DNA from 4 places in the Arthrobacter sp. lap29 genome. Region 1 is predicted to be linked to each of the others. Evidence: riboswitches for the same ligand, from Rfam matches in the RefSeq annotation. Region 1 holds a riboswitch; each other region holds the start of a gene.
What was found. A riboswitch is a leader RNA that binds a small molecule or an ion and turns the genes downstream of it on or off. The one in region 1 is predicted to bind S-adenosylmethionine.

Region 1 (5,680 bases):
TGCGCTGGTTGACGGCGTCTTGCTTCTCACGCCGTCGCCGGGAAAGCCGAAAATTGCCGAACATGAGGAAAAGGAGCAACCCTACATAGGGCAGGAAGAAGATGCACAGCAGCCACGCCATGGCAGTAGTGGGGCGCCGGTTTCCCGGAATCACACCCAAAACAACCACTCGGATGCCAAAATCCACCAGTACAATCAGCGCAGACAGCCAGACACTGCCTGTGGGCAGGCTAAACGCCGTCCAAATCACGCATGCCTCCTAGCTAAACCGGCTTTTCAGCCGCGAGTGACAATAGCCTAACGGCTCTTTCGCACAGGCCCACTCGCAACGCTGGCCGTGTGACGTGCGCCAGCTGTGACTTGCTGTGCTCGGGTGAGGTGCTGCGGCTATGCTGAGCATAATTTGAACTTCCCGAAGTGAGGATGTAGCGCCATGAGCAGCTCAAACAATCCAACCGTCAGCATGGACGTTTTTGCCTTAGATCCGCAAAAAATCACGGAGAAGGCAGTAAAGGGTTTGCGCCTAGCCTTTGCCATTAGCGGCGTTGCGGCCTTGGTTCTCGGTATTATCCTGCTGTTGTGGCCCACCAAGACTCTGGCTGTGGTGGCCGTAATCTTAGGCATCAACTTCCTCATCACTGGTGGTATCAAGGTAGCTGTTGGCATCTTTAGCCACAGCCTTTCCGCCGGGATGCGGATCCTGGATGTTCTCTTGGGCCTGTTCGTGATGGTTGCCGGCATCATCGCCCTGCGTAACTCGGCCGCGACGGGCGAGCTCCTGCTGGTATTCACCGTCATCATGATCGGCATCGGCTGGATTATTGAAGGCATCATCGCCATGGCCGAAGCCGGCAAGGGCCCCACCCGCACCTGGGCCATCGTGTTCGGCGCCATCAGCGTGGTAGCCGGCATCACGGTGCTCGCTGTTCCCGTCTGGACCGCACAATGGCTGTTGCTGATAACAGCCATCATGCTGATCATCTTGGGTGTGGTGGGCCTGGTCCGTGCCTTCACCTTCGGCAAGTCCCTCACACGCTAGTACGACTGCGAGGGACCCAGACCGAGGCACGAGGGCAGGGAGCGGGTGGGGATAAGATCTCAGTCATGACAACTCTGGTTTTCTTGGACCCCGCCCACCCGGCCGGCCGCGTTGCAGACGCCACCGTTCCCAACATTCTGGTTACGGATCAGGGGCTCACCCGCGGTGACGGGATCTTTGAATCCATGCTCGCTATTGATGGGGAGCCACGCAAAATCCGGGCTCATTTAGATCGCCTTGCCGTCTCGGCCAGCACCATGGACCTACTCATCCCTGACGCCGGGGTGTGGCAGGCGGCAATTACGACGGCGCTCACAGCTTATGCTGCCGGGGTACCAGAGGATTCCGCAGACCACGGTGCAAGCAACGAATCTCGCCAGTGCGTGGTTCGCCTTATCGCTACCCGAGGCCCCGAGGGCGCCAACTCCCCCACAGCGTGGGTCACGGTCAGCCCGGTGTCCGCCTCGTTGGCTGCCCAGCGGGAGAAGGGCTTGGCCGTGCTCTTGTTGGAGCGTGGCTATGACAGCGATATTGCAGCCCGTGCCCCCTGGCTTTTGATGGGCGCCAAAACACTCTCCTACGCCGTGAACATGGCCGCACTTCGGCACGCACACCACCAGGGCGCGGATGACGTGATCTTCACCAGCGGTGACGGGCTCGTGTTGGAAGGGCCCACATCGTCAGTTCTTCTAGCACACGTTAGTGACGATTCCGGCGTACCGCTCAAGCGGCTCATCACCCCGCATTTGGACACCGGGATACTGCCCGGCACCACGCAGGGCGCACTGTTCGCCGCTGCGCAGGAAGCCGGGTGGGAGCTGGGTTACGGTCCACTAACACCTGCCGATCTGCTGGATGCCGACGCCGTGTGGCTCATTTCCAGCCTGCGGCTACTGGCGCCCGTGACCACCATTGACGGGAAGGAAATCGGCACGGCCGCCATCCGAGCCGAGCTTACAGCGGAACTATCGGCGCTCCTGGCTACCACGTTGTAAACACATCAGTTCGACTGACCGCTGGGCACAGGCCTAACAAGCGGGCTGAGCTTGTTGCCCAGAAGAATCAGCACCGCGCTGGCGATCAGGAAGGCTACCGCGATCCCCACACAACTGAGCAGCACGGCGCCGTAGCCCCCGTTGCCGGGGTTCAAGAAGGGATAGGCGTACCAGTCCGTGGCGGCGCCCCGAATCAGGGAATAGGCCAAATATGCCAGCGGAAACAGCACTGCAACACCCAACCGGGTCAGCGGGATGGGCCGGCGCGGCGGTTGGATCAACCAGTCCGCGACAACCGCAATGGGCATGATGTAGTGCAGCCAGGTATTGATCCAAGGCAGGAGCGCGCCGAGATCCACCTCGCGCAACAGGGCGGTGAACACGATCCCCACCAGGGCCATGCACACCACCGATACGCACCGCAGAACCTGCCAAGCCGGGCCCAGCTCCTTCCCGCGCCAGGTCAGTACTGACTCCGTGAGCAGGACGGCGGCGGCAAGAATATTGGACAGGTTCGTGAAGTAGCTGAAGAAGTTCAACACGTTGAAACCGTGGCTCAGGTGAACGCCAAATTGGATGCCCACTGCCACAAGAGTGAACGCGCCGAAGAGAAACCGTAGTGCCGCCAACAATCGCCGAGTTGTCATGGGTTTCATCATGTCATGGACGCGGCAGAGATATCAGGTCCGTCCCGCCACCCTGTGAACGGATATCTGGGTGTCGCCGTCATGTTTGTGCACACTGGCAGGTTCTTCACCGGACCCGGCACGTGGTGTGCTACTTTCAAGGTGAGTAATGAGTGCCAGCGTTAAGCCCTGACTTGCTGGCCGGCAACCCTCTTTCCGGCGGGGTGCCTCAGGTGACTACTCGGCAAACCAGCTACCTAGGCTGGCGTTTGCAAGCGTGAACTTTCCTTGTGGTGCGGGCTCAAGAGTGGACATTTTCAACCAACTCTTCGTCAACTGCCACCAGCTCCCGTTTGCAACGCGCAGCCATTTGCAATGAGGAGAGAACCATGACCGCGGACGAATCCCCCCTGGCCTACCGGCTTATCACCGGCCCTGACGACCGCTCTTTTTGCGAGCGCATTTCCACCGCCCTTGCCGACGGCTATGTGCTGCACGGCGGCCCCGCCCTCACCTACAACGGCACCAGTGTCATTTGCGCGCAGGCCGTGGCCAGCAGCGATGCCGCCGTCGCCACTGCCGTGGATGATCTCGACGCCGAACTTGAGTTTGATGGCGAGGGCATCGCATGAGCCACGCGGGAGATGTGAGCCCGGGCACAGCCTGGGAAGCTGTAGCCGCGGGGGCAACACTCGTGGATGTACGGACAGAGGGCGAATGGGCACACATTGGCGTCCCCGACACCTCAACGCTGAAATCAGAACCGGTTTTTATCCAGTGGAATCTCGCCACGGGCGCCCGCAACCCTGATTTTCTGGCAGAGCTGGCGGCGGCAGTACCCCCGGAAAAGCAGCTGATAGTGCTGTGCCGCTCCGGTGCCCGCTCTATTGCCGCCGCCGAAGCAGCCACCGCCGCCGGGTACACCGCCTACAACGTACTTGAAGGCTTTGAAGGAGAAACTGATCCCTACGGAGATCGGATTCTCAACGGCTGGAAGAACCGCAACCTCCCCTGGCGCTAAGGAAATATCATTGAGCAACTTTAATGAGCACACAGCCACTTGGGGGCAGGACACCCAGGCGGTACGCGGCGGGCTTGACCGCAGCAATTTTCAAGAAACCTCCGAAGCCCTCTTTTTGAACTCCGGATTTGTCTACGAATCGGCGGAAGCTGCCGAGCAGGCGTTCACGGGTGAGGTGGACCGCTTCGTGTATTCGCGCTACGGCAACCCGAGCGTGGCAACCTTCCAGGAACGGCTGCGGCTGCTGGAAGGAAAAGAGGCGTGCTTTGCGACGGCGTCGGGCATGTCAGCCGTATTCACCGCCTTGGGTGCCTTATTAGCAGCCGGGGACCGCGTGGTGGCAGCACGGTCCCTGTTCGGCTCCTGCTTTGTGATTCTGAATGAGCTGCTGCCGCGGTGGGGTGTGGAGACCGTATTTGTTGACGGGCCGGACCTGGATCAGTGGCGCGAGGCCTTGTCGGTGCCCACCACGGCCGTGTTCTTCGAGTCACCGTCGAACCCCATGCAGGAAATCATTGACGTGGCGGCTGTGTGCGATCTAGCTCATGCCGCTGGCGCGCAGGTGGTAGCCGACAACGTCTTCGCAACTCCCTTGTTGCAGCGTTGCGGCGATTTCGGCGCGGACATCATCGTCTACTCGGGCACCAAGCACATTGATGGCCAGGGCCGGGTGTTGGGTGGCGCAATCCTCGGCAGCAAGGAGTTCATCGAAGGGCCCGTCAAGAACCTGATGCGCCACACGGGCCCGGCGCTCTCCGCGTTCAACGCATGGGTGCTCACCAAGGGCCTGGAAACCATGAATCTGCGGGTTACACACTCGTGCAGCAATGCCCTGGCACTCGGAGAATTCCTTGAAGCCCAACCGCAGGTGGCACGCGTGCTGTACCCGCATCTGCCGTCCCACCCGCAGTATGATTTGGCCAAAAAACAAATGAAGGCCGGAGGCACGGTGCTGACATTTGAGCTGGCTCAGCCAGCGTCGGGCACTCGCAAGGATGCCGCGTTTGCGCTGCTGAACGCGCTGTCCATCATCGACATCTCCAATAACTTAGGGGATGCGAAGTCGCTGATCACGCATCCGGCCACCACCACGCACCGTGCCATGGGCCCCGAGGGGCGCGCCGCGATCGGTCTCAGCGACGGGTTCTTGCGCCTGTCGGTGGGATTGGAGGATGTGGATGATTTGAAGCTGGATCTCGCGGTGGCCCTGGCGGCCATTTAGGCTGGCCAAAACAGCAGTGGCAAGGCCGCTGGCGTTTGTACTCAGTCTTGGAAGTACTCGATCTCGGCGCCAATGGTGTTCAACCGCTCGGCCAGATCTTCGTAGCCGCGCTCAATCACATATATGTTGCGCAATTCAGAAGTGCCCTTGGCGGCGAGCATGGCCAGCAGGATGCAGGCGGCCGGACGCAGTGCCGGCGGGCAGCCAATCTCGGCGGCACGCCACGCAACGGGGCCCTTGATGTCAATGCGGTGCGGATCCAACAGGCGGACGCCGGCGCCGAGGCGGTTCAGTTCCGTCAGGTAGATGGCCCGGTTCTCGTAAACCCAATCGTGGATGAGCGTGGTGCCCTCGGCGCAGGAGGCAATCACGGCGAAGAACGGCAGGTTGTCAATGTTCAGGCCCGGGAATGGCATGGGATGGATCTTATCCGGGGCAGCCTTTAGCTCGGACGGCAAAGTGGTGATATCCACGAGCCGTGTCTTGCCGTTGCGGGCCATATATTCAGCCGATTTAAGGTAACAAAAACCCATCTGCTCGAGGACCTTCAGCTCAATTTCCATGAACTCGATCGGCACGCGGCGGACCGTGACCTTGGACTTGGTCACGATGCCGGCGGTGATTAGGCTCATGGCCTCGATGGGGTCCTCTGATGGGGCGTACTCAATGTCAACGTCAATCACTGACTTGCCCTTGATGGTCAGCGTGGTGGAACCAACACCGTCCACCGAGATGCCCAGACCCTGCAAGTAGAAGCAGAGGTCCTGGACCATGTAA
Region 2 (5,680 bases), 150 kb from region 1:
ACCTCGCCGGGGAAAGAGCCAATGCCCTTGAACTCGGGGACCGTGGGGGTGGAGAAATGGCCGGAGGAGACCACGAGCTTGTCAAAGACATGATCGGTGGTGACGCCGGTGATCAGGTTCTCCACCGTCAACGTGAATTCCTGTGTGTCCTGGTTGTAGCTGGTGTGCCGGGCAACAGTATTGAACTGGACGTATTTGCGCACATCTGACTTTTCAACACGGCCCTTGATGTAATCAAAGAGGACCTCGCGGGGCGGGAAAGAGGAGATGGCGCGGCCAAAGTGTTCGTCGAAGGAGTAGTCGGAGAATTCCAGGCATTCCTTCGGGCCGTTGGACCACAGGTGGCGGTACATGCTCGAGTGCACGGGTTCACCGTGTTCATCCAAGCCAGTGCGCCAACTGCTGTTCCACTGGCCGCCCCAGTCGCTTTGCTTCTCAAAGCACATGATCTCCGGGATGTCAGCGCCGTTCTGGCTTGCTGAGTCAAAGGCACGCAACTGTGCCATGCCGCTGGGGCCTGCTCCAATGATTCCGACTCGCAATGTCATGCTTTTCTCCTCATTATTTGGATCATTTTGTCCTCGTGTCACCAGACGCTTCGAATCCATAGCTCAACAGCATGAACGGGCGGGCCGTGATCGGCGCTCCCGTGGCGGAGCATCAAGGCGCTAAGTGCGCGGGCGGCAGACTTGCTGCGGCAAAAGACCAGGCGGATGGCCGCCCGTGGTTCTGGCGGAACTTACACGCGGAAGGCGTTGTCCGGAACCTGTGTGAGGTACAAGGAGTGCACCAGGATTCGAAAAGCAGCCTGCTGCAGATCCAAAAAGTGCAGCAAACTTGTTACCTATTGCAACATTTTAGGGATAATAAGTCAAAGCGTACTGATTAGTAAGTACTTCTAATGCTTTGTTTCTGTGGGCTCCGCGAAACGGCAAAGGGTCTGCGCAATCCTTTGATTGTGCAGACCCTTATGGAACGTTGCTTGATGCCTTAAAGCTCTTGTAGCTGGCCGCTCTCCACCATCCACCGGGAGTCCAAGCGCACGTTTTCAAGGAGCCGGCGGTCGTGGGTGACCAGGAGCAGCGTGCCTTCGTAGCTCTCCAGCGCTTCCTCGAGTTGCTCGATGGCTGGCAGGTCCAAATGGTTGGTGGGCTCATCTAGCACCAATACGTTCACGCCGCGGGCCTGCAAAAGTGCCAACGATGCGCGGGTGCGTTCGCCGGGAGAGAGCGCACCCACCGGGCTTGTCACCTGGTCAGCTTTCAGCCCAAACTTAGCCAAAAGGGTACGCACCTCGCCCTGATTCAGTTCCGGCACGAGCGCCTCGAAGCCCTCTCCTAGCGGAGCCTGTTCTGGGAATTGGCTGCGCGCCTGGTCAATCTCCCCGATGGCAACATTCGCGCCCAGGGAGGCAACACCGTCATTCGGGGAAATGCGGCCCAGCAACAGCCGCAACAGGGTGGACTTGCCGGCGCCGTTGGGGCCGGTGATGCCTATGCGTTCTCCAGCGTTCACCTGTGCAGTCACCGGCCCCAGGGTGAAGCTGCCCTGGCGCACCACCGCAGCGTTAAGCGTAGAGACCACGGTGCTTGAGCGGGGTGCTGCGCCAATGCTGAATTGGAGGGCCCACTCCTTGCGTGGCTCCTCAACCTCGTCCAGGCGGGCGATCCGGGACTCCATCTGGCGCACCTTCTGCGCCTGCTTCTCACTGGATTCACTGGCGGCCTTGCGCCGAATCTTGTCATTGTCGGGGGCTTTTTTCATGGCGTTGCGTACACCCTGCGAGCTCCACTCGCGCTGGACTCGGGCGCGCCCCACGAGGTCCGCCTTCTTGTCCGCGAACTCGTCATAGGCTTCGCGGGCGTGGCGCTTTGCAATGGCACGTTCTTCCAAGAAGGAGTCGTAACCGCCGTCATACACGGCCACCTTGTTCTGCGCCTGGTCCAGCTCCACTACGGAGGTGATGGTGCGGGCCAGGAACTCGCGGTCATGCGAGACGAGGACCACGCCGCCGCGCAGACCCCTGACGAACTCTTCCAGCCGGGCCAGTCCCGCCAGGTCCAGATCATTGGTGGGTTCATCCAGAAGTACTATGTCGAAGCGGCTCAGCAGGAGCGCGGCCAACGCCACGCGGGCGGCCTGCCCGCCGGAGAGCCCTGTCATGGGGGTGCTGGGAGTGAGGTCCAAGCCGAGCTCGGCCAGGGTGGCCGGGATGCGTTCATCCACGTCTGCGGCACCGCAGGCGAGCCAGTGGTCCAGGGCTGCGGCGTAGCGGTCATCGTCGGCGCAGTTGCCGGAGCCTAGTGCTTCTGCGGATGATTCCATCTCCTCCGTGGCCTGGGTGCAACCGGTGCGCCGGCCAATGTAGGCGGCGATGCTTTCGCCCTCGATCCGCTCATGTTCCTGCGGCAGCCAGCCGACGAAGGCGTCTTGTGGGGCAGTGCTGACGGTGCCGCCCTGCGGGGTGGTGGCGCCCGCGAGGAGAGCCAAAAGTGTTGACTTGCCGGCACCATTGGCACCCACCACGCCTATGACGTCGCCCGGGGCCACAGTGAAGGAGAGGTTACTGAAAAGGGTGCGGTGTGCGTGGCCTCCGGAAAGGTCCTTCGCGACAAGTGTTGCGCTCATGCATCCATCTTAAGTCGCTTCCTTGCGCCGCCCGGACGTTTTTGTGCTGCCGGGGTCCCGGCGCACCCGCTCCCACCCGTCCCCGCCTTCAACCGCGCCTCCATTGTGCATCTCCCATCGGTCCGTGAGAAAAGGTCGTTTAGAACTGAGTTAAGCGACTTTTTCTCACGGACCGATTCGGGGAAGCCGCCGAAATGTTGCCGTGTGTGACGGCAAGGTTGCTTGAGGCCCTCTGTCAGGGCAATCTAGTGGACAGAATCAAGAGTTCCAGTCAGAGGCCCTGGCCGACTGGACGGCAACCCTCGCAACCATAGTGGGGTGCCCCAGGTGAGGATTCGACGCCGCCGGCAGCTGCCGCGGGCGTAAGTATGGCGCGGTGCCTGGCACTTGCGTTCCCCTGAATGGAGACATCATGACTGAGACCACTGTAACTATTGACGACGCAGCACAGCGATCGGCGCGCCTTGGCGAAGCCGGCGCAGCCTGGGCCAAGCGCATCGGAGCCAATCCGGACAATGCGAAGCTCACGTACACAGCCGCCGGCGTGGGGGTTGGCTCGGTGGCCACGCGCATCAGCGCCGGCAAACACCAATTCCTCGTCGACGAACCTGCCGCACTTGCTGGGGACGATGCCGCAGCCAGTCCCGTGGAATTCGCACTCGGTGCCGTCATCGCCTGCCAAGTTGTGGTGTACCGCCTCTACGCGGAGCAACTGGGTATCCAGCTCGATGACATCACCATCAAGGCCGAAGGTGATCTGGACGTCCGTGGCTTGTTCGGGATCGATGAGTCAATCCGTCCCGGCTTCAGCGACATCCGCCTAGCCGTAAGCATCACGGGACCTGAATCGCAGGAACGCTACGAAGAGCTCGGCCGCATTGTTGAAGCACGCTGCCCTGTCCAAGACCTGTTAAGCAACACCACGCCTGTCAGCGCAGTCGTCACGAAGGCTTAGACATCACTAAATCCTGAGCAGCGTCAACGCCGAGAACGCCGCACCGCATGTGTTCGAGGATGAAGCCTAACGATTCGACACGGTGGTGCGGCGCAGGCAAGTAGCCCACAACACTCAAGCTGTAGTTTCTTCGGCGACTGCTTGGATGCCGAGAGCCAGCCAGTTCGCACGTGTGGCCAGTGCTGCGCCGTCGGCGTCGCCCGCAGTGGCAAGTTTGATGATGTCCGCATGCGCACTGACCGAATGCTGCGCATCGTGGGAACTGAACCGTTGACGCTCCACTCTCCGCAACAGTGGCATGGCCTGGTCCAGCATGGTTGGCACCATGTCATTTCCGCACGCACCAACGAGAACGGCATGGAACTGGTCATCGGCAGCCAAGGCGGCATCGGCGTCGTTCTTCTTGATGGCGGCGGCAAAGCGCACGTTGGCAGCGGTCATGGCGGCAAGGTCCTGCTCGCTCAGCAGGGGAACTGCCAGCCGCGCCGCCAGCTCGTGCATGGCCGCGACTACCTGCTGCGCATTCACGGTGGAGGCGGCATCAAGCGGGGCGACGATGGTGGCCCGGCCCGGCTGGGCAATAATCAGCCCGGCCCGCTCAAGCCGGAGCAGAGCCTCCCGGATAGGGGTTCGACTCACGCCCAACCATGCCTCTAGCTCCGGATCCCGCAGGCGCTCGCCCGGAGCGAAGGTGCCATTGACGATGGCGTCGCGGATGGAATCGTACACGTCATTACGAAGCAGGGAGCGCTTGTGAATTCCCTGGGGCGGAGGAGTCGGCATGCAACATAGGATATATCGTCCCAGGTGGAGTTTGGCCGCAGCCCCGTCCACGAGTTGGCGCGTCTGAGCAAACATCCCGGCGGCGCGAGGATTTGGGCCAAACGTGAGGATGTCAACAGTGGTCTGGCTTTTGGTGGCAATAAGACCCGCAAACTCGACTACATTGTTCCGGACACCATTGCCCAAGGAGCTGACACGCTCGTCTCCATCAGCGGATATCAGTCGAATCACACCCGTCAGGTGGCGGCAGTGGCTGCAAGCCGGGTGTGAAAGCCCGTCTCGCGCAGGAAAACTGGGTGGACTGACCGGACCCGCTATCCAACCGGGTAGGCAATATTGAGCTTTCGCGCATCATGGGTGCCGACGTCCACCTCGATGCAGCTGGGTTCGACATTGGCATCCGTAGCAGCTGGGAACAAGCCATCAAGGACGTCGAAGATGCCAGGGCAAGCCCTATCCCATCCCGGCAGGCGCCTCCGAACATCACTTGGGCGGGCTGGGCTTTGCTAACTGGGCCTATGAAGTGGAGCAGCAGGAGAAGGAACTAGGTGTCTTCTTCGACACGATTGTGCTCTGCACCGTTACCGCCTCCACCCACGCAGGCATGATCGCTGGATTTGCGGGACAAGACAGGCCGCGGCGCGTCATCGGCATTGACGCCTCAGCCACCATTGAAAAGACTCGCGCTCAGGTGGCCCGGATCGCCCGTCACACAGCTGAGCTGATGGACTTGGACAGGAAGATCTGTGACGACGAGACCACTGTCTTGCAAGGCTGGGCCGGCAACCACTCCGGCATCCCTGTGGACTCCACGCTCGAGGCCATAAAACTCACCGGATCCCTTGAAAGCATGATCATCGACCCTGTGTATGAAGGAAAATCCATGGCTGGGTTGATTGACCTTGTCCGCAGCAAGGACATTCCTTCCAGCAGCAACGTCCTCTACGCGCATTCGGGCGGACGGCTGGCGTTGAATGCCTACAGCGGACTGTTTCGCTAAAGAACATTAGCGGACTGGGGCAGGATTCCCCAGCGCTCGGGGCTTCCCGTTCAGCGCCAAGGGCTTCCGGCCCTGTAATCGGAGCGCCTCTGGCAGGCTCTGCCTCCGCGGCGAGGGCGGTGGCCTGTGCCAGCTCAAAGCGGGCTAGCTTAGTCTGGTAGTGCAGCTGCCGCCTGGCCTCCAAGGTCAGCTCCACCCAGTACGCTGCCTCACGGGCGCCGGCGAAAATGGCGATCAGGCCGTGGGGTACGCGTTTTTTGGGCCGGGCGGAGAGCTTGAATTCGAGAGGGACATGTGGGCGGACTGGGGCTTGC
Region 3 (5,680 bases), on a different contig from region 1:
AAATCCTGCGGTCCTTGGGCGTTTCTGTGGATGATTCCACCCCTAATCACTGGTTCGTCAAGCCTGCCAGCATTGCCGGTTTTGACGTGGAACTTGAACAGGACCTCTCCAACGCCGGCCCCTTCCTGGCGGCTGCGCTGGCTACTCGCGGCACCGTCCGCATCCCCAACTGGCCCGCCAACACCACCCAGGTGGGTGATAAGTGGCGTGAAATCCTGCCCCAGTTCGGTGCCACGGTGACACTCGAAAACGGTGTCTTGACAGTTACGGGCGGGGCGCAAATTCGCGGTGTGGACATTTCTGACACATCAGAGCTGGCCCCATCCACGGCAGCCATCTGCGCGTTGGCGTCAACGCCATCGCGCCTTCGCGGGATCTCACACCTGCGTGGGCATGAGACGGACCGGCTGGCCGCCCTGGTTGCCGAGATCAACGCCTTGGGCGGGGATGCTGTGGAAACCGAGGACGGCCTGATCATTACCCCGGCACCGCTGCGCGCCGGCGTCTTCCACAGTTACCACGATCACCGGATGGCCACGGCTGGCGCCATCATCGGCTTGGCCGTGCCCGGCGTCGAGGTTGAAAACATTGGCACTACGGCCAAAACTATGCCTGGTTTCCCTGCCATGTGGGCGGATATGGTGGCCCAAACCGCCGAACCGTCCGCTGGCACCGGTAGCACCGCGGCGGTTGAAGCCGGGGTTTAGGGTATGGCACGGGATTACAGCAACTGGGACGAATCCGATGTCCGCGTCCGAGCCAATAAGAAGGGCAGCCGTCCGCGCACCAAGGACCGGCCCGCCCATGAAGATGCCGTCATTGGCCGGATTATCACGGTGGATCGGGGCCGGTACACGGCCATTGTGGATGAGGACCTGCCCAGCCAACGTGTCCTGATCGCGGCCCGTGCCAGGGAACTGCGGCGCAATCCCGTGGTGGCCGGGGACTTTGTCTCTCTCGTGGGAGATACCACCGGCAAGCCTGACACCTTGTCCAGGCTTGTCCGGATCGAGGAACGCCGCACGCTGCTGCGCCGCAGTGCCGATGACACCGATCCTGTGGAGCGGGTGGTGGTGGCCAACGCAGACCAGCTGGTCATTGTGGTGGCCGCGGCAAATCCGGAACCGCGCACTGGCTTCATCGACCGGGCCCTGGTGGCCGCTTATGACTCCGGAATTGCGCCGTTGCTGCTGATCACCAAAACAGACATCAAGGACCCTTCAGAGTTGCTGGCCAACTACGAGCACCTGGACATGACGGTCATCATCAGCCGCACTGCCGCGGACGGCGTCTTTGGCATCGACGCACGCAGCGACGACGGCCACTCCGCGCTCCTGTCCGGTGGCGCCGTGGAACAATTGCACGGATATCTCGATGGGAAGGTCAGCGTCCTGGTGGGGCACTCAGGCGTTGGCAAGTCCACCATGGTTAACGCCTTGACAGGTTCGCAGCGGGCCACAGGCGGCGTCAATGCCGTCACAGGCCGCGGCCGTCACACCTCTTCCTCGGCGTTGGCGCTGAAATTGCAAGATGCAGTGCCCGGTTCTTGGATCATTGACACCCCCGGCATCCGCTCCTTTGGTCTGGCCCATGTGGACCCCGACCGCATTATTGCCGCCTTCCCGGATCTGCAACCGGGCACGGAGGATTGTGAGCGCGGCTGCAAACATGACAGCGCCGCCGTCAATTGCTGTGTGGATACCTACGTTGCCGCCGGGCACGCGGGCGCATCGGGGCCGGCACGGCTTGCCTCGCTGCGGCGCCTGCTGGGCACCAGCGACCGTACCGAAGGCCGTGCCGCAGAAAAGGAACTTGGCAGCACGGACTAGCGCGGCCCTGGTGCCGCGCACGGTTGACCCGTCAGTGGTGCTCCACTTCAAGAGTGGCGCACCGTTGGCGGACAAATGGTGCGCAGGCCCAGCGGCGTCCTGACGGGTGTTGGGCCTAAACCGCGATAGCGTGAACCCATGACCTTCGCACCCCAGACGTACAACGACGATCTCCGCCTGGCCCATGTCCTTGCTGACAGTGTTGACTCCCTGACCATGTCCCGTTTCAAGGCCTTGGATTTGGCCGTCGAGACCAAGCCGGATCTGAGCCCTGTCACCGACGCCGACAAGGCCGCAGAAGAGTCCATCCGCAGCCAGCTCTCCCGGGTCCGCCCCCGCGACGCAGTCCTGGGTGAGGAGTTCGGCAGCAGTGGCCACGGTTCGCGGCGCTGGGTTATCGATCCCATTGACGGGACCAAGAACTTTGTCCGTGGTGTGCCGGTCTGGGCCACCCTGATCTCTCTAATTGACGACGGCGTCCCCGTAGTCGGCCTTGTTAGTGCCCCTGCGCTGGGCAAGCGTTGGTGGGCGGCCCAAGGAACGGGCGCATACATGGGCAAGTCACTCGCCGCCGCCACCCGCATCCGAGTCTCTAATGTGGCCGAGCTCAAAGATGCTTCACTCTCATACTCTTCGCTCACGGGCTGGGCCGAACGTGGCAACCGTGATGAGTTCATCTCCCTGACCGACGATGTCTGGCGCACCCGGGCCTATGGCGATTTCTGGTCGTATTGCATGGTGGCTGAGGGCAGTGTTGACATTGCCTGTGAGCCGGAATTGAACCTCTATGACATGGCTGCACTGGTCCCCATTGTGCAGGAAGCCGGCGGCCGTTTCACCTCGCTCGAGGGAGCCGACGGCCCCTTCGGCGGCAACGCCCTGGCCACCAATTCCATCCTCCACACGGAAGTTTTACAACGCCTGAACCCCAATTGGGATGACTTGTTGGGCTGACCCGTTGGACGCACAAAATAATAAAGTACAAGTGAGTTAAGAACGACGGCGGCCTCCCGCCGTCGTTCTTTGTTTCACCATCCGCGGCACTCACCCAGGGTGTACGAAATGAAACGTAATAGATGCACCGGCAGAAATCTTGGGCTACTCTTTTGGGCATAGGTCACGAGTGCCAGCGCTAAACCCCGGTTTGCTGGCCGGCAACCCTCCTTTCGCGGTGGGGTGCCCCGGGTGACGACCTGGCCAAACCTGTTCGGTTCTGGCAAGCGCGGACTTCTTGGCACCCCCAAAAGGTCCTTTGGTGTCAAAGGAATTTCTCATGAGCTCTGCCGTTTTGGATGCAACACAACTCATCGATTCACCGCTCCTGCCTGTGGTGGGCCAGGATCTGGCGGCCCCCCTGATTCACGGCGGGCATGTGCGTTACGCCAACCTGGACTATGCAGCGTCTGCCCCGGCCATCAAGGACGTGGCAGCGCACCTAAATGAGGTGCTGCCGTTCTACGCGAGCGTGCACCGTGGCGCTGGATTCGCCTCGCAGGTCAGCACCTCCGTCTATGAAAATGCTCGCAAGATTGTTGCCGGTTTTGTGGGCGCCCGGCCTGATGACACGGTCATTTTCACCCGTAACACCACAGATTCGCTGAACTTGTTGGCGGGTTGTGTGGAATCGATTTTGCAACAGAGGGGCTTCACCGAGGGCCGTTCCAACGTTCACGGCGAGGTGCTCTACCTGGACATTGAACACCATGCGAATCTGCTGCCTTGGCAGGCCCTGCCGCACCGTTCAGTTGTTGGCGCTGACTCTATCGCCGCTACCTTAGACCGTGTTGAGACGGCGCTGCGGGCAGGAAACGTGCTGCTCGTGGCCGTTACCGGAGCCTCCAACGTGACAGGGGAGGTGCTGCCCATGGCCGAATTGACCGCCCTGGCGCACCGCTATGGCGCCCGGATTGTTCTCGATGCCGCCCAACTGGTGCCGCACCGCCGGATCGATCTGACTGCCACCGGCATTGACTACTTGGCGTTCTCGGGCCACAAGCTTTACGCACCTTTCGGCGCCGGGGTTTTAGTGGGCCGCCCTGACTGGCTCGACGCCGGTCACCCCCACCTTGCCGGTGGCGGAGCCGTGAAGGACGTCCGGCTTGAATCCATCAGCTGGACCACCGGACCGGCCCGCCACGAGGGCGGCACTCCCAACGTTTTGGGTGCCGCCACCTTGGCCAAGGCCACGTCTGTGCTGGCTGCGCTGAATGCCGATGACTGGCACCAGCACGAGCAGCAATTGCGCGCCCACTTGGTGGCCGGCCTCAACGAGCTAGAGGGCGTCACTGTCCACTCGCTCTTTAGCGACGCGGACACGTACCCGGACTGCGGCAGCATTGGGGTGGTCAACTTCTCGGTCACCGGGTACGACGCCGGGCTGGTGGCCGCATACCTCTCTGCCGAGCATGGCGTGGGCGTGCGTGACGGAAAGTTTTGCGCACACCCGCTGCTTAACCGCTTGGGCCTGCCCGCGGGTTCCCTGCGCGCAAGTTTTGGTGTGGGCTCACAGCTGGAGGACGCTCAGCGCTTGGTGGCTGGAATCCAAACGTTGTTGCAGGAGGGCTTGGGCTGGGACTACGTGGTGGATTCCGGCCGCTGGGTCCCCGCCAATGACAACCGGGAGTACCCCAGCTGGGCCCCGAACACGCCAGGGACAGCAGGGGCAGCCCCCTGCAGCATCGACTAACCCACCCCCATACCAGCGCTCGGTTAGATTCGGGCATATTTTGCAGACGCAGTAGCGTCCGGAAGTGCGGGGCGGGGAGCACCTGGGGGTAAAGTTGAACGGCATTGACCGGCACAACTTTCAGGAGCACCATGGCAGGCACCGGTGGACCGGTCTTTGATGCGGCGCGGCGCAAACACATGGCCGCCGCGTTTTTGGAAGGCGGCGGGCATTATCATTTGGTGCGCCCGGGTTACCCTGAGGATTCCTTGACGTGGCTGCTGGAAACTGCCGGGAGCGTCCAAAATGTGGTGGACATTGGTGCAGGCACGGGCAAATACACGCAGCTGTTGGCCCGTCACAACTTCTCGATGACGGCGGTGGACCCCTCGGCTGACATGCTGGCGCACCTTGGCGCGGAGCTGCCCCAGGCCACCACCGTTGTGGGTACCGCCGAAAAGTTGCTCCTACCAGATGAATCCATGGACTTGGCCGTGGTGGCACAGGCCTGGCACTGGGTGGATCCTCTCGCGGCAAGTACTGAGATTGCCCGCGTACTGCGTCCGGGGGGAACCTTGGGCCTGATTTGGAACCAGCTGGACGTCGGACTCCCCTGGGTTCACCGCTTAGCCCGGATCATGCACGCAGGGGATGTGCACAAGGCAGATTTCAGCCCTCAGATTGGTCCGGAATTCTTCCCAGCCCAACCTCACACCACCCATTGGTCCCAGCAGCGCACGGCTGAGGAGATCATCGATCTGGCAAAGTCACGCAGCTATTACCTCAGGGCAACAGACCAGGTCAGGGACAAGGTCATCACCAATCTGCAGTGGTACTTGTATGAGCATCTGGAACACGCGCCCGGTGAAAGCATTGAGCTACCGTACAGCTCCCAAACATGGCGGGCGCAAAAACGCTAGCTGCAGCCCGGGCACCCGTAAAGTTTCTATAAGTCGTTCCCGGCTCGACAATCACCCCTGCCACGTTTTAGAATTTCGGTAGACCTAAATAATTGACTTAGGATCATCGAAAGGCGAGACTTTGCTCGACACGGCCAAGAGGACAGCACGGCGCAGGCCTCGCGGTGGCATGATGCTGCTGCTGGGCCCGGCCTTTGTCGCTGCCATTGCCTACGTTGATCCCGGCAACGTGGCCGCTAACCTCACCTCCGGCGCCAAGTACGGCT
Region 4 (5,680 bases), on a different contig from region 1:
GGCCAGCACCTGGGCCTGGGCGAAGGCAATTTGCTCGGCAGTGCTGGAGGCACAGGAAGCGACGACGGCGCAACGGCGCACCTTTTCGGGGTACATGAGCGCCCACTCCAGTGCACGGGCACCGCCCATGGAACCGCCAATGACCGCATGCCACGAGGTGACGCCCAGGCGCGACGACAACCGGGCCTCGGCCTCGACAGAATCACGGATGGTGATGAAGGGGAACCGGGAACCGTAGGGTTTGCCGTCCTCCGCAATACTGGAGGGGCCGGTGGTTCCGTAACAGCCGCCCAGCATGTTGGCGCACACCACAAAGTACTTATTGGTGTCAATAACGGCGCAGGGGCCAACGAGGCCTTCCCACCAACCATCTTCCTCGGACTCGCCCCTGCTGACGTGCGTGCTTCCGGTCAATGCATGTTGGATCAGCACGGCATTGTCACCGGCGGCGTTCAATGTCCCCCAGCATTCAAAAGCCATGGTCACCGAGGGCAGCACGCCCCCGGCCTCTAGGGGAAGGGCGCCGATCTCGATCGAGCGCAACACACCTCCGCCTTGTCCCACAGCTGCACAGAAGTCCTCACCAACAGGTTGCGCCGCGGCAGCAGCGAACCCCGAGGACAACAAGCCCTTACCCACAGCCCGTCCCACGCGGATCACGCCGATTTTGCGGCGCGGAACCCGGCTTCAAGGTCAGCGATGATGTCTGCAACGTTTTCCAAACCCACCGACAAGCGCACCAGACCCGGCCGTACACCTGCGGCCAGTTGCTGCTCCGGCGTGAGCTGGGCGTGGGTGGTGGAAGCGGGGTGGATGACGAGGGAACGCACATCACCTAAGTTAGCCACCAGCGAGTGCAGCTCCAGGCCGTCAACAAAACGCTTGCCAGCCTCGAGCCCTCCCAAGATGTCAAAACCGATGATGGCACCAGTGCCGTTGGGGCCGTACTTGCGACCGCGCTCAAACCAAGGGCTGGAGGGAATGCCCGCGTAGGCCACAGCCTCCACGTTTTCATTTCCTTCCAGCCACTGTGCCACCGTGACGGCGTTGCTGACGTGCCGTTCCACGCGCAGGCTCAGCGTCTCGATGCCCTGAGCGATCAGGAAGGCGTTGAACGGGGAAATTGCTGCTCCCAGGTCACGCAGCAACTGCACACGAGCCTTGAGAATGTAAGCGAGATTGGCACCTAGTGCGCAGCCCACACCCAAGTCACGGGCATAGACCAGACCGTTGTAGCTTTCATCCGGGGTGTTGAAGCCGGGGAACTTCTCCGGGTTTGCAGCGAAATCAAACTTGCCGCCGTCAACTATTACCCCGCCAATGGCCGTACCGTGCCCGCCGAGGTATTTGGTGGCGGAGTGGATGACAATGTCCGCACCCCATTCCAGCGGGCGGATCAGGTACGGGGTGGCCAGAGTATTGTCCACAATCAGCGGCACACCGGCCTCGTGGGCAATCGCGCTGATGTTTTCCAGGTCAAGGACGTCCTGGCGCGGGTTGGAGACCGTCTCGCCGAAGAAGGCCTTGGTATTGGGCTGCACGGCGGCACGCCACTGATCCAGGTTATCGGGATCGGCAACGAAGGTGACCTCAATGCCGAGCTTCTTCAGCGTGTGGGCCAGCAGGTTGAACGTGCCACCGTACACGCTGGGGCTGGAGACAATATGGTCCCCGGACTCGGCAATGTTCAAGATGGCGAACGTGGTGGCGGCCTGCCCCGAGGCCAGCATCAGCGCACCAACGCCGCCTTCAAGGCTCGCGATGCGGTCTTCAACAACGGACGTGGTGGGATTGCCCAGGCGCGTGTAGATGGGCTCCAACTCGGTCAACGCGAAGCGGGCGGCAGCGCTCTCTGCGGACGGGAAGACGAAAGACGTGGTCTGATAAATGGGGAGGGCACGGGCGCCGGTGGTGGCGTCGGGCTCCTGACCTACGTGGATCTGACGGGTTTCAAATGACCAACCGTTGCTCATGGTTGTTTCCTTCACACTAGAGGCCTACGGCAAAGGCCCTCCACCGCGCCATGCGGGAAGGGCCTGAACGGATATGGCCCGCGCTTGCACCTCAAACCGGATGGTTCGGTGCCAGGTCTTCACCCGGGGCACCCCGCCGCGGAAGGAGGGTTGCCGGTCAGCAAGCCGGGGCTATTCGCTGACACTCATGACCTGCCTCCAGTGTGAAAGAATGCCCAAGATTTCGCAAGAATATGACGAGTTTATGACTTTGTGCGAATATCTGCGTGGAATTTGCGCAAGAGAGAGCTTTAGGGCGAATTAGTCACTGATATTGGAGAGATTTTTCTCCCTACATGGCGCCCGGCAGAGTTTTGGGCGCAAATCGGGATCATTTTCCACTGGCTTGTCCGGGCGGGCCGGTAAGCGAGTGGCTACTTTCCTAGGCCTGCCCGGCGCAGGGCTTCTGCCATGGCTGTACTGGCTGTGTTGGCTGTACTGGCTGTGTTGGTGGTATTAGCCGTATTGGTGGAGGTGCCCGTCCCTCTATCCCGGGGCTGCCCGCCTTGGCGGCCCTGCGATCCCGGATTCCCCTGCCGGCGCTGGCCGCTAGCTCCACTCTTCGGAGCCGGGCTGCCACTCTTGGCCGCCGGGTTGCCACTTTGGGGCGCACTGCGCGCAGGTGAGGGACCTCCGGGCGTGCGGGAGCCGGCGTCGGGCTTGGCGTTCCTCTCCCCGGCTTGATCATCAAGGCGCAGCGTCAAGGAGATGCGTTTGCGCTCGGGCTCAACTTCTAGAACCTTCACCCGCACCACTTGACCGGATTTAACCACGGTGTGCGGGTCCGAAACGAAGCTGTTGCTCATGGCTGAGACGTGGACCAGCCCGTCCTGGTGGACACCAATATCGACGAAGGCTCCGAAGGCGGCCACGTTCGACACGGTGCCTTCTAGAATCATGCCGGGGCGCAGATCGGTGATCTTCTCAATGCCCTCAGCAAAGGTGGCAGTCTCAAAACGGGGCCGGGGATCACGGCCAGGCTTTTGCAACTCGGAGATGATGTCAGCAACCGTGGGCAGACCAAAGTCACCGTCCACGAAGTCGGCCGGGTTCACGCCACCCACGGCCCCAACGCCTCCGGCAATATCGTGGGCCCCTGCACCCACTGCAGCGAGGATTTTACGTGCCACACCGTACGCTTCAGGGTGCACACTGGAGGCATCCAGCGGCTCCGCTCCCCCGGAGATCCGCAGGAACCCGGCACACTGCTCAAAAGCCTTGGGCCCCAACCGCGCCACCTTGAGCAGTTCGCGCCGCTTGCTGAAGGGCCCGTGCTGGTTCCTGTGAGCCACAATATTCTCGCTCAACAAGGGACCCACCCCGGCCACCCTCGCCAACAACGCAGGTGAAGCAGTATTCAGGTCCACCCCCACGGCGTTGACACAGTCTTCTACGACGGCGTCGAGGGAGCGGTCCAGCTTGGCCGGCGTCAGATCATGCTGATACTGCCCCACCCCAATGGATTTGGGTTCGATCTTGACCAGTTCAGCCAGCGGGTCCTGTAGCCGGCGAGCAATCGAGACAGCGCCGCGCAAAGACACATCCATGCCAGGCAGTTCGGCACTAGCCAAGGCGGACGCCGAATAGACGGACGCGCCAGCTTCGGAGACCACCAGCTTGGTGACCTTTCGCTCGGGATTGATCCGCTTGAGCTCAGCCACAAGTTCAGTGGCCAACCTGTCAGTTTCACGGCTCGCCGTGCCGTTGCCAATAGCAATCAACTCAACGTCATACCTTTGCGCCAGTGATACCAGGGTTGCCAGGGATTCGTTCCAGCGATTTACCGGTGCGTGCGGGTAAATGGTATCCGTTGCCGCTACTTTGCCGGTCCCGTCCACGAGCGCCACCTTGGTACCTGTGCGCAGGCCCGGATCAAGGCCCAAGGTGGAGCGGTTTCCGGCCGGGGCGGCGAGCAGAACATCGCGCAGGTTTGCAGCAAAGACCCGCACTGATTCCTCTTCTGCACTCTGGAACAAGCGCACGCGCAGGTCCACCGAGAGGCGGGTCAGGATGCGTGTGCGCCACGCCAGCTTGGCACTGGTCACGAGCCAGGAGTCGGCAGCGCGGCCGGATTCGGCAATGCCAAGTGAGTGGGCCACGGCGTTTTCATACTTGGCGCGGGCCTGCACTTGAGCGTCTGCATCGCGGGTATCACCCTCTGCCAAATCCAGTGAGAGCACACCCTCTTTTTCACCGCGCAACAGGGCCAATACCCGGTGGCTGGGCAGGGTGTGCGGCGGCTGTGCGAAGTCAAAATAGTCCTTGAACTTCTCCCCGTCGGAGCTCTTGCCCGCCTTGACGGAGGACCGCAGCCGGCCAGTTTTCCAGAGCCGTTCACGCAGCTCGCCCACCAAAACCGCGTCCTGACCAGCACGTTCAATCAGGATGGCTCGGGCGCCGGCAAGCGCGTCATCGGCTGTGTCCACACCGCGTCCGGCATCCACGAAGGCGTCAGCCTCTACGGCCGGGAACTTTGAGGGGTCCGCCAGCAGCGCGTCGAGCAAAGGCTCCAGACCCGCTTCCCTAGCCGTATCCGCCTTGGTCTTGCGGGTGGATTTGTACGGCAGGTACAGATCCTCCAGCTCCGATTTTGTGGCGGCAGTCTCCACCGATCGGCGCAGCACCGCGCTAAGTTTGCCCAGCCCGTGGATGGTCTCCAGCACCACCATGCGGCGGGCCTCTAGCTCACGCAGATAACGCAGCCGCTCCTCCAGATCACGCAATTGCGTGTCATCGAGGGTCCCGGTGACTTCTTTTCGGTACCGGGCAATAAAGGGCACGCTCGCGCCGTCGTCCATCAAGCCAATGGCAGCCCGCACTTGGGCGGCGCGCACACCCAACTCGGCGGCAATGGCGGTGGCTATACGCTCGGCCACGGTTGCGGCGGTGGGCAGATTCAAGGGTGCATCAGTCTCAGTCACCTTATCAATTCTGCCCCACCGGCAGAGTTCGCGCAGCACCCCAACATCAGACGTCCCATGTGACTTAGGTAACGCTAAGTCGAGCGGAATGGAACAAAGTGCCAAGATGAACTCATGCGAATGGATCATGTTTCTTACGCCAGTGAATCAGATGGATTGGCTGCCACCACGGAGCGAATCGCGACAGCCCTCGGGGTCACCGCGGTGAAGGGCGGAATACACCCGCGCTTCGGCACCCGCAATATGATCATCCCCCTGACCGATCACCATTATTTGGAAATTGTCGAGTGCCTCAACCACCCGGCCTCGGATAAGGCCCCCTTTGGACAGGCTGTCAAGGCCCGCTCCGCAGCAGGTGGTGGCTGGATGGGTTGGTGCGTCGCCGTTGACGACCTAGCCCCCTTTGAGGATCGACTGGGACGCAGCGCGGTCCCGGGCAACCGCAAATTCCCCGACGGCCAGGAACTTATCTGGCAACAGATCGGCATCAAGGGCCTGATTGCCGACCCCCAAGTCCCCTACATGCTCAAATGGGAGGGCGACCCCACCTTGCACCCTTCCCAGGCCCGTGCCGCCACCGTGCGGTTGTCCTCCTTGACCATTGCCGGCAGCGCCGAACGCGTCACAGAATGGCTCGGCGAACCCGTCGAGGCCCCTCTGGAAGACGTCGCTGTGGAATGGATCGCCCCGCGCGGCACCCCCGGCATCATGTCCGTCACCTTTGAAACGGCTAACGGCCAGGTCACC

Region 2: linked by a shared signal. The riboswitch ahead of RY113_RS06885 (OsmC family protein) and the one ahead of RY113_RS06205 (DUF1737 domain-containing protein) in region 1 are both predicted to bind S-adenosylmethionine.
Region 3: linked by a shared signal. The riboswitch ahead of RY113_RS01515 (aminotransferase class V-fold PLP-dependent enzyme) and the one ahead of RY113_RS06205 (DUF1737 domain-containing protein) in region 1 are both predicted to bind S-adenosylmethionine.
Region 4: linked by a shared signal. The riboswitch ahead of RY113_RS12220 (bifunctional o-acetylhomoserine/o-acetylserine sulfhydrylase) and the one ahead of RY113_RS06205 (DUF1737 domain-containing protein) in region 1 are both predicted to bind S-adenosylmethionine.

What each region holds. Positions count from the first base shown of each region.
Region 1 covers NZ_JAUCEK010000003.1:142,130-147,809, reverse strand. The annotation lists gene cls (cardiolipin synthase) at 1-247, opposite strand, end outside; gene RY113_RS06220 (DUF308 domain-containing protein) at 434-1,039, shown strand; gene RY113_RS06215 (aminodeoxychorismate lyase) at 1,105-2,034, shown strand; gene RY113_RS06210 (Pr6Pr family membrane protein) at 2,040-2,681, opposite strand; SAM riboswitch class IV at 2,826-2,944, shown strand; gene RY113_RS06205 (DUF1737 domain-containing protein) at 3,050-3,292, shown strand; gene RY113_RS06200 (rhodanese-like domain-containing protein) at 3,289-3,681, shown strand; gene RY113_RS06195 (O-succinylhomoserine sulfhydrylase) at 3,692-4,903, shown strand; gene RY113_RS06190 (UDP-N-acetylglucosamine 1-carboxyvinyltransferase) at 4,945-5,680, opposite strand, start outside.
Region 2 covers NZ_JAUCEK010000003.1:290,881-296,560, forward strand. The annotation lists gene RY113_RS06875 (NAD(P)/FAD-dependent oxidoreductase) at 1-548, opposite strand, end outside; gene RY113_RS06880 (ABC-F family ATP-binding cassette domain-containing protein) at 991-2,628, opposite strand; SAM riboswitch class IV at 2,885-3,003, shown strand; gene RY113_RS06885 (OsmC family protein) at 3,041-3,583, shown strand; gene RY113_RS06890 (GntR family transcriptional regulator) at 3,698-4,366, opposite strand; partial or broken gene RY113_RS06895 (1-aminocyclopropane-1-carboxylate deaminase) at 4,379-5,366, shown strand; gene RY113_RS06900 (hypothetical protein) at 5,601-5,680, opposite strand, start outside.
Region 3 covers NZ_JAUCEK010000001.1:338,793-344,472, reverse strand. The annotation lists gene aroA (3-phosphoshikimate 1-carboxyvinyltransferase) at 1-707, shown strand, start outside; gene rsgA (ribosome small subunit-dependent GTPase A) at 711-1,829, shown strand; gene hisN (histidinol-phosphatase) at 1,968-2,783, shown strand; SAM riboswitch class IV at 2,945-3,058, shown strand; gene RY113_RS01515 (aminotransferase class V-fold PLP-dependent enzyme) at 3,103-4,515, shown strand; gene RY113_RS01510 (class I SAM-dependent methyltransferase) at 4,647-5,414, shown strand; gene RY113_RS01505 (Nramp family divalent metal transporter) at 5,536-5,680, shown strand, end outside.
Region 4 covers NZ_JAUCEK010000006.1:185,524-191,203, forward strand. The annotation lists gene RY113_RS12215 (homoserine O-acetyltransferase) at 1-564, opposite strand, end outside; gene RY113_RS12220 (bifunctional o-acetylhomoserine/o-acetylserine sulfhydrylase) at 657-1,973, opposite strand; SAM riboswitch class IV at 2,049-2,166, opposite strand; gene RY113_RS12225 (Tex family protein) at 2,387-4,933, opposite strand; gene RY113_RS12230 (VOC family protein) at 5,048-5,680, shown strand, end outside.